One region of the Paenibacillus cineris genome, then DNA from elsewhere that is predicted to be linked to it. Evidence: riboswitches for the same ligand, from Rfam matches in the RefSeq annotation. Region 1 holds a riboswitch; each other region holds the start of a gene.
What was found. Region 1 has a riboswitch for cyclic di-AMP ahead of KI379_RS32675 (3D domain-containing protein). Riboswitches for the same ligand answer to the same signal wherever they lie in the genome.
Positions count from the first base shown of each region.

Region 1 (2,199 bases):
TCACCTTGGCAGGGGTAGAAGAAGCTTTGGCAACGGCTGTTTTGACTTCGGTCACTACGGGAACAGGCTTTTTCTTCGTGCCGACGGCAATGACCTTATCCTTGGTCACCGTCTGCACTTTTTTGCCCACCATTTTCATGGACACCAGCTTGCCGTCTTTGTACTTCTTTTCGATGTACTGCACCATGACGCCAGGAGATCCCTGCTGAATCACCCGCGACTCGCCTTTGTAAATGCTGGGGTCGGAGGTTTTGACCACCCGGAAGGGGAGGGATTCATGACGCTGTATCACTTGTTTGTTCATCCGGACGATCCGGATGTCCGTGTTGGTGGAGACCGCCGTTTCGACAGCCGGAGTGACAATGTCTGTTTCCTTGACTTTGACGCCGGTTTCTTTCAGCACGTCGCCGACCGTTTTGGCCGTTGTATACAAATGCTTCGTTGCACCATCAGCCGTCACCTTCACAGGACTCGCGCGGTCGATCACGACCTTGTCGCCGTCGGATATAGCCCCGCTCAGCGGCATCGATATTTGGTCCTCGGGTTTCAGACTGATTTCCTGCTCATCCAGCATTTCTTGAAGTAAAGATGTATTGGTCTGTACAGATTTCATTTGACCGTCTACTACCAAATAAACTTGTTTTCGCGATTGACTGTACACGAGCAGCAAGATCATCAGGGTAACCGCGATTGAAACGATAGCTGCAGTGGAGATCTGGCGCAAATTCTCATGCTTCCATCGCAATGCGTAAGACATGCTGGAGATTTTTGAATCATGGGTCTTCTCTGGTTGGAAAACGCCCACTTTCTCGATCCTCCTTCATAGCCTCGCCGTCTAGAGTTATGCATGATTGTATTTGACGCGACTATACTCAATTTTTTACAAGAACCCACAGAAAGCATGCGTTCTTGCACCATGAACCAATCTCTCCATCATGATTTGTCACCTCCTGTTATACAACAGTATGATGACTGCCTCTCCTTTATTCAAAACAAAAGAAGCCGATAGAAAAGAGCTTACGAGGACTCTTTCGTGGCTTCCGGATGTCTGAATATCGGAATTGTCATGCACGAGGGTACCTCTCTTTATCCGCTTACGGGGTTAGCTGTCGGGTTCGGGCGAAAGAGAGCCGCCCTATTCGCGTCCTTACGCTCATGGCGTAAAGCCGTTCAATTCACCCCAGAGACCCAAGAAAGAAATCAAATACGATTGCGAGCACCGGACCGCTTCCGGTCTGTCATGCCCCGCTCCAGTATTGGTTCCCCCGTTCTCCCATGCGGGAGACTCAGCGAGACTGGTTCATGAAGCTGCGAAGGTAAGACCTTAACGACAGCTCAATGATTCACTGAAAAGATGATATCCTGTTTTGATGCATGTTGTAAAGCGGTAATCAACCACGTTTATTTGAAAAAGTGGTTAAAAAAATGTAATATTCGGCGTTTTGTTTGTTAAAATTCTTTAATCATTCGCTCATGCTCATTTTTTCGGCTGTTTTTCTCCCGATTTCATACAATTCCAAATCGTTCCAGCCCATTTTGGGTGGTAATCTGGGCAATTTCCTCCAGGTCAACCCCCTTAATCTGGGCTGCCGCTTCAGCGACCAGACGGACGTTTGCCGACTCGTTTCTCTTCCCTCGGAAAGGGTGTGGCGTGAGATAAGGAGAGTCCGTTTCGATGAGCAGCCTGTCCATCGGAACCTGAGCCAGAACCTCTTTGGGGACTCTGGCATTCTTGAACGTAATAGGTCCGCCAAACGAAAGATGGAAGCCCATATTCAGGCATAGCTTCGCGGTTTCCCAGCTCCCCGAGAACGAATGCATGACACCGCCGACCTCGCCGGCCTTCTCTTCCCGTAATATTTTCACAATATCCTCATGGGCGTCCCGGTTATGTATAACAATCGGCATGTTGAGCTCTCGGGCCAGTCCAATTTGCTGGCGGAGGACCCGGTGCTGCACGTCCTTTGGCGAGGTGTCCCAGTAGTAATCCAGACCAATTTCACCGATGGCCACCACCTTGGGGTGACTGCATAAGGATGCAATCCAATCCAGATCGCCTTCCTGCATAAAAACGGCGTCCTGCGGATGCCAGCCTATGGCCGCATATATAAAATCATACGTTTCCACCAGCTTCATCGTCGATGGAATCGTCTCCCGGTTAAAACCAACATTGATCATCCGGGTTACACCGGCTTGTAC
Region 1 covers NZ_BORU01000007.1:11,965-14,163, reverse strand. The annotation lists gene KI379_RS32675 (3D domain-containing protein) at 1-805, opposite strand, end outside; cyclic di-AMP (ydaO/yuaA leader) riboswitch at 1,076-1,302, opposite strand; gene KI379_RS32670 (TatD family hydrolase) at 1,507-2,199, opposite strand, start outside.

Region 2 (2,199 bases), on a different contig from region 1:
AATTCGCCGATCTCCTCGCTGGTACCGGGCTCCTGATTGGCAAACTGGTTGCTCGGAAAACCGAGAATTTGAAAATGATGGTCGCGGAACTCGTCGTACAGCTCCTGCAGCCCGCGAAACTGCGGCGTAAATCCGCATTTGCTGGCCGTGTTCACGATCAGCAGCACGTCACCTTCATATTCCTTTAACGATACCTCTTTGCCGTGCAGCGTGTTCACTTGAAAATCATAGACGCTCACTGCCATCCTCCTCCTTTTGTGCTGCTATGAATCATCATCCAGCCGAAGCATTTACCAAGCACACAATTTAATTTTAAACGATTGAACTGTAATGTCAATGCGGATATTCCTGCGAGCCAGTGTCCCCGAATGACCTGGATTCCATAAATGCGCCAAATCGGGAGCATGGAAGAGGTAGAAGTCAAAAAGCCAAAATGTAAGCGCTAATAAGGTCCTGAATGTTCCAAAATTCGCGGTTCATGATTTTTAGACTGCCTTTACAGCTTGGAAGGAGCGGGTGTATGATTCAGAGCGTATTCAATACAGTTTCCATTACTAATCGCTGAGTTTCCGCAAAAAAAGCGCGGAAATCGGGGGAACCAAACGCGTGCCATGGAGCAGCGAACCGGTGTGAGAGTCGGGGGTCTGCTGCCAGCCGCAGGGGTGAATCCCGGCTACGGATGCCATGGATCCGGCCGGGTAGAGCGACTCTCACCGCTCGAATCCGTCAGCTAACCTCGTAAGCGTCGTTTGAGAGAGGAATGATGAAACTTGCGACCCGAATAAACTTTCGGATCACAGGGGGATCAGCTGGCCTCTGTGTTTTTTTTACCCTTTTTTAGCTTACTGGAACAAAAGAGAGCATTCATCACAATCACATACACTTATCAATAACGCTTAATTTCGGCCGGAAACGGCCGGGAGCGGGGGAACCACAGCGGCCGCCTGGAATGGAAGCCGCCGGGGTGAATCTTTCCGGTACGGTAAGTATCGGAAGGTAGGGCGACTCTCACGCCCGAATCCGACAGCTAACCTCGTCAGCGTAACGGGAGAGGCAGCACTTGTCGTGCGCATTTTGAATATAGGACGATCCTTCATATTCGTCCACATTCAAGAAGCCGCGGGAAAGGTCCTTCTTTCCCTGCGGCTTCTTTTGCGTATTCGCGGCTGCCGCACAGGAGGAGCCTTTGAAATGGACAACGTCGTCATCGTGACCGCGCCGAACGAGGCGGGACGCAATTTTATCAAGCTGCTGATGTATTGGAAGAGGCCCTTTGCCGTTCTGACCAACAGTGCCCGGGAGGAACGCCTCTTGAGAAAAATGGGGGTGCAGCAGATCATCCGGCTGAATACGAATCACGCGGAGGATTGGGTGGTGCCCGAAATAGAGGTTGGCAAAATCTTCCTGTTTGAAAGCAGCCTCAACCTGACCTGCCGCTATTTGCAAATCTGCCGTCCCTGGACGTCGGAACCGGTATATGTCATTACGCAGAAGGGCAGCTCACCCGGCATTTACCGGGGGCTTGGTGCAGATCACATCATTTATACCTTAAACGGCGAAGTCGGATTTTTACTGAAATAAAGATGATTCTAACCATGCAAAGGAGAGACCGGAAACGATGATGGATGTATATATGATACTTGCGCTCGCTGCCACCTTTGGCGTGTTCTTGTTATTTCTTCATTGGTGCGGCCGAGTGGTGGAAGAAGGGGGCAAAGACCAATGATTGTCGTTGGGGCATTCGCCGTGCTTGTCTTTATCTATTTGGTTTACGCCTTGATCCATCCGGAAAAATTTTGACCGGTATTTTAAATCTGTAAGCCTCAAGGGGCCAAAGCAGAACATGCTCGTAAGAGGGGGAAGCCAGCCTTGGATATTTTGCAAATTTGTATCGTCATTTTCGTGCTCCTGCTGCTCGTGAAGCCGGTAGGCACTTACGTATATCATATATTCTCCAATGAACCGAACCGGACGGACCGGATTTTCGGCGGCGTGGAAAGAGTTTTATACCGGATCATCGGGCTGAAGCAGCGGGGCAGCATGAATTGGAAAAAGTACGCGCTCAGCATGATCGCAACCAATATCTTTCTGGTAGCGATCAGCTATATATTGCTGCGAACGATGGGCGCCCTTCCGGGCAACCCGAACGGCATCGGCAATATGGAGGCGAGCCTGTCCTTCAACACGGTCATCAGCTTT
Region 2 covers NZ_BORU01000001.1:185,332-187,530, forward strand. The annotation lists gene KI379_RS01070 (glutathione peroxidase) at 1-239, opposite strand, end outside; cyclic di-AMP (ydaO/yuaA leader) riboswitch at 550-761, shown strand; cyclic di-AMP (ydaO/yuaA leader) riboswitch at 884-1,056, shown strand; gene KI379_RS01075 (hypothetical protein) at 1,192-1,581, shown strand; gene kdpF (K(+)-transporting ATPase subunit F) at 1,723-1,800, shown strand; gene kdpA (potassium-transporting ATPase subunit KdpA) at 1,870-2,199, shown strand, end outside.
Region 2: it holds a riboswitch for cyclic di-AMP, as region 1 does, so the genes downstream of both, KI379_RS01075 (hypothetical protein) here and KI379_RS32675 (3D domain-containing protein) in region 1, are expected to answer to the same signal.

Region 3 (2,199 bases), on a different contig from region 1:
GCTTCAGCCCTATACCGGCATTATATTCCGATCCAATGGGCGGGTTCAGCCATATGAATGGCTTCCCGCCTTCAGTTATCCAGCAAAGCTAAGGAAAGCGGTAGGAAAGGCCGTAAAACAATGATTCCTACGGATTAGGACCCGTTTTCCCATCAGATCCCCAAATAAAGCAGGGAATCGTATCGTTTCCCTGCTTTACAGTTCGCCGTCCCAGGCGTATATTCATTTCATCATCCAATAGAGTAAGATTTGCGACTTGATGAACGCTGAATTTTCCGATGAAAAGCGGGGGAACCAATCGCAGTCCTCGTCCCACGGATCTTTATGCTGGGGCTTGCGGCTTGCAGGGGTGAATCGGAGGCAGGACAATGCCTGTTTCCGTAGGGCTACTCTCACGGCCCGAATCCGTCAGCTAACCTCGTAAGCGTAGTTGAGAGCGGAGGAAACTGTGATTTGACGCATCAACACAGGGTATCTGCTCTGTGTTTTTCTGTGCGCTCATTTTGAAGGATGAAGCGTGTACATGGAATATGTCTATTCGCTGAATTTCCGCCGGAGGGCGGAAAGCGGGGGAACCGGTCGTGTCTGCAGCATCCGCTGCGGCCATATGGGGTGAATCTCGAAAGTGATGAGTAGGGCTACTCTTGGGCCCGAATCCGTCAGCTAACCACGCAAGCGTGTTAAGAGAGGCAGCTGTTATTCATGCAGATGGAAAGGCTTATTCGGCCTTGGAGTTGGAAGCATGGAAGAGTGTCCTCTTTCCGGTGCTTCTTTTTTGTTGTTTAAACAAGAAGAAGCATCGATTCCCAAGCGGGCGGCGCCCACGATTTTGCACAAACAGAGAAAACAGGTTATTTGGGAGAGAGGAGAACATGAAGTGCCTCAGATACAAGTAAACGGAACCACGTTATATTATGAAATTCACGGCAGCGGCACGCCCATCGTGTTCATTCACGGGCATTTGTCGTCCCATCATATGTTTGAGCCCCAGGTCGAATATTTCAGCAAGCGGGCGAAGGTAATCGTGCTGGACCTCCGGGGTTACGGCAATTCGGGGAAGCTTGACGTGGAGGTCGGGCACATTATGGAAACCCAATGCAGCGATCTGTGCGAGCTGCTGGATAAGCTGCATATTTCGCAGGCGACGCTTGTCGGCTGTTCCAGCGGAAGCGTGCTCGCCCAGACGTTTGCCGCCCTTCATCCGGACCGGGTCAGCGCCCTGGTACTCGTAGACAGCTACTTCGCGGGATGCTTCGGGAAAAAGAACCATTTGCTGAATATTTGCGAGGCGTGCAGCTGGCTGTCTTATTATTTGCCTGCGGAGTTTTTCCTCCGGTCGCTGCGGGTGACGTATAACCGGTGGAGACCGGTCTACAGCATCCTCCGCAAGGAGCTGTACCACAAGCGGCCGACAGAGTCGATCAAGCAGCGCATGGAGCTGCTGCGTATGGAGATGCCCGCCAATTTGGCGCGGCTGCCGATGCCTGTACTGTGCGTCGCAGGCAGCCAAAGCGAGTGGTTCGTCAAGCAAATGCAGCGGGCGGCCACCCTGTTCAGGCATGTGCAGCTGGCGACGATCGAGGATGCGATGTACCCGACCCATTTGTGCCAGCCCCATGCATTCAACCGCATGCTGTTGAACTTTTTGATGGACCAGCATATTTACCGGACCCGGGAAGCTTATGGAGGATAGAAACCCGCATTCATGGGATTTGCCTCCTGGAAAGAAAGTCGCATCTTGAATCGCACTGTCCCTCACCCAAACGATCTACTCCTATATTAGCTAATCAGTTAACCGCCCGATAAGAAGGCGGTTAACTGAGCTCTAGCGAGTATTCGTTTTTTCAATGAGACTGATTATATTAAAAAGGGAGGGATGAACCGTCCATCAATATCGGTGAACCCGTATTCCTGGGCAAGATCACCAACCTGTAGTACCAGTCCGTTTTTCAGTTTCACCTCATCATCCCCAGCTAGGGCTGACACCGCTCGCCCTACGTAGTACGGCGACTCCGTGTGTTTCAGAGCCTCAACCTCTTTCCAATGAGCTTCATCTGTACCGAAGTTCCTTAATACCAGTTCTGTTCTCATCCAGCCAGGGGAGACCGCTACCACGGTTATTTCAGTGTTTTTGAGATCATGAGCTAATCCGAGCACTGAGCGGTTAATGGTATTCTTGGCGAGGTCGTAATAGAAAGT
Region 3 covers NZ_BORU01000001.1:837,556-839,754, forward strand. The annotation lists cyclic di-AMP (ydaO/yuaA leader) riboswitch at 255-442, shown strand; cyclic di-AMP (ydaO/yuaA leader) riboswitch at 530-694, shown strand; gene KI379_RS04285 (alpha/beta fold hydrolase) at 878-1,693, shown strand; gene KI379_RS04290 (SDR family NAD(P)-dependent oxidoreductase) at 1,858-2,199, opposite strand, start outside.
Region 3: it holds a riboswitch for cyclic di-AMP, as region 1 does, so the genes downstream of both, KI379_RS04285 (alpha/beta fold hydrolase) here and KI379_RS32675 (3D domain-containing protein) in region 1, are expected to answer to the same signal.

Region 4 (2,199 bases), on a different contig from region 1:
TATGTAAACTGTCATTCTTCATTCCTTCATTATAACGGAACAAGCCATCACATCAAATAGTTTGTGTCAAAAAAGCAAACGAATCCAAACTTGGGGCCACCAAAAATACACAAATTTGTACCATTTTTATGATGATGGAATGTTCAAGTTAGACCCCTTCATAGACCATACAGTGAAACAGCTGTTCACCTTCAGGGGTCAGCTTGGGATAGGTATCAGCGATGACAAACCCCGACTTCCCGTAAGCCCGGATGGCCCGCTTATTCCATGTATGCACTTCAAGGTCGATTTCGTCCCCAGGCCGTTTTTCACGGGCTGCGCCGACCACAGCCTGCATAAAGCTCTTACCCAGCCCCTTGCCGCATAAATCAGGCCGCATGCCAACACCAAGCCGGGTCACACCTGTCAAGGGAAAGAACTGCGCGAACCCGCACAAGGTATGTTCAGCATCCAGGACGGATACATATTGGCTTTGCCTCACCTCAGGATCACCAAATTCGACGCCAAGCGCCTCCATCTGATCCCACGGCAGCCAACCGTATAAATCGTATGGAGGTTCGTACACCCAGCTGCAGACGGTCTCAGCATGCTCCCGGGTCATAGGAACGATCATGAAGCTCTCATGTTGGAGGTTCATGTGCAGATCTCCCTTCCAGACCTCCCTGTAGGATTTGAACATTAGAGAAAAAATATTCCGGATTGTCCCAGATATCTGTTTAATTTCGGAATAGAGGGGTAAATGAGGAGTAGCGGGCGGGAATGGAAAGGTTACCCATTTCTGTCCGCAAAAAATCCCGCAAAAGGAGATTTCGGCAAAAATCTCATTCTACGGGATCTCGTACCCTTGCTTTACCTGCATTACTGGACGTCATCAACGTCCTCGGAATCGACGGCGGCGGTTTTGTATTTATCCGTACTCATGATTCGTTTGGCGCCAACGTAGCGGTTGACGTAGTAGCTGTCGCTCAGAGAGCTGATGATCACACCGCGAGAAGTGGAGGCATGTGCGAATTTTCCGTCGCCGACGTAAATTCCGACATGGGATACTCCGGCTCCCGATGTATTAAAGAATACCAAGTCGCCTGCTCTCAGATCACTGCGGGATACGGCCGAACCCATGCTGAACTGGGAACCAGACTGATGGGGCAGATCGATGCCCAATTGATCAAATACATACATTGTAAATCCCGAGCAGTCAAATCCGCTTGTTGTGGTTCCGCCCGTTCTGTACTTGGTTCCGATCGCACTGTCGATCACTTTATCCATCTTGGAATCCGCGAAAGCGCTTCCTGTGCCGACCGTGAGCACGATGGCGAAACTCATGACTGCTGCTGCAAGCTTCTTCTTCAAGTAAAATACCCCTTCCGGCGCCTGCGAGGTTAGCTTAAGGATTCGGTAGAAGGCCCCCTATGATCCCTCTGAAGCAAGATCAATTCACCCATAACTGGTTCCCCCGCTTTCCTTAGTGTGAGGAAATTCGGCATGAACTTTTTACACTATGTATAATTCCCTGGTACTTCTTATTCGTTCGCAACTTTGTGTCAGGTAAAGATTACAAAGTTGTTACTATCGCTGGGACTATTGTAACAAAGGAATCGGACTTTGGCAATTGTTTCTAACAGAAAAAGAAGATTTGTAGGAAAATTTATAGGAAATGATGTTTATTTGTTGGACGAGTGGGTAAAAGAAATGACAAGGGTGGAAAAAACAGGAGAAAACCGTGGATTTACTCGTGTAAAAAAATTTTTTGAAATGCTGTTACCTTTTCGGTGGTTCTTACGTCTAATAAGTAACAACAAACCCGCGGGGCGATTTCGGCAAAAATCAGCGGCGCGGGTTGTTCTGGATATGCATTGTTTTCGAGAGATAATCAATTGTAAACCGCAGCTTGATATTTGGCCGTACTCATGACCCGTTTGGCGCCAACGTAGCGGTTGGCGTAGTAGCTTTGGCTCAGTTTGCTGATGGTAACGCCTTTCGAAGAGGACGCGTGCGCGAATTTTCCGTTGCCGATGTAAATACCGACATGGGATACGCCTGCGCCTAGGGTGTTAAAGAAAACCAGGTCTCCTGCTCTCAGCTGGCTTTTGGAAACAGCGGTACCTGTTTTATATTGCGCAGCGGATACACGCGGGAGGTTTAACCCCAGCTTTTGGTACACGTAACGGGTAAAACCGGAGCAATCGAAGCCGTTCGTAG
Region 4 covers NZ_BORU01000009.1:37,084-39,282, reverse strand. The annotation lists gene KI379_RS33500 (GNAT family N-acetyltransferase) at 149-637, opposite strand; gene KI379_RS33495 (C40 family peptidase) at 859-1,350, opposite strand; cyclic di-AMP (ydaO/yuaA leader) riboswitch at 1,354-1,493, opposite strand; gene KI379_RS33490 (C40 family peptidase) at 1,871-2,199, opposite strand, start outside.
Region 4: it holds a riboswitch for cyclic di-AMP, as region 1 does, so the genes downstream of both, KI379_RS33495 (C40 family peptidase) here and KI379_RS32675 (3D domain-containing protein) in region 1, are expected to answer to the same signal.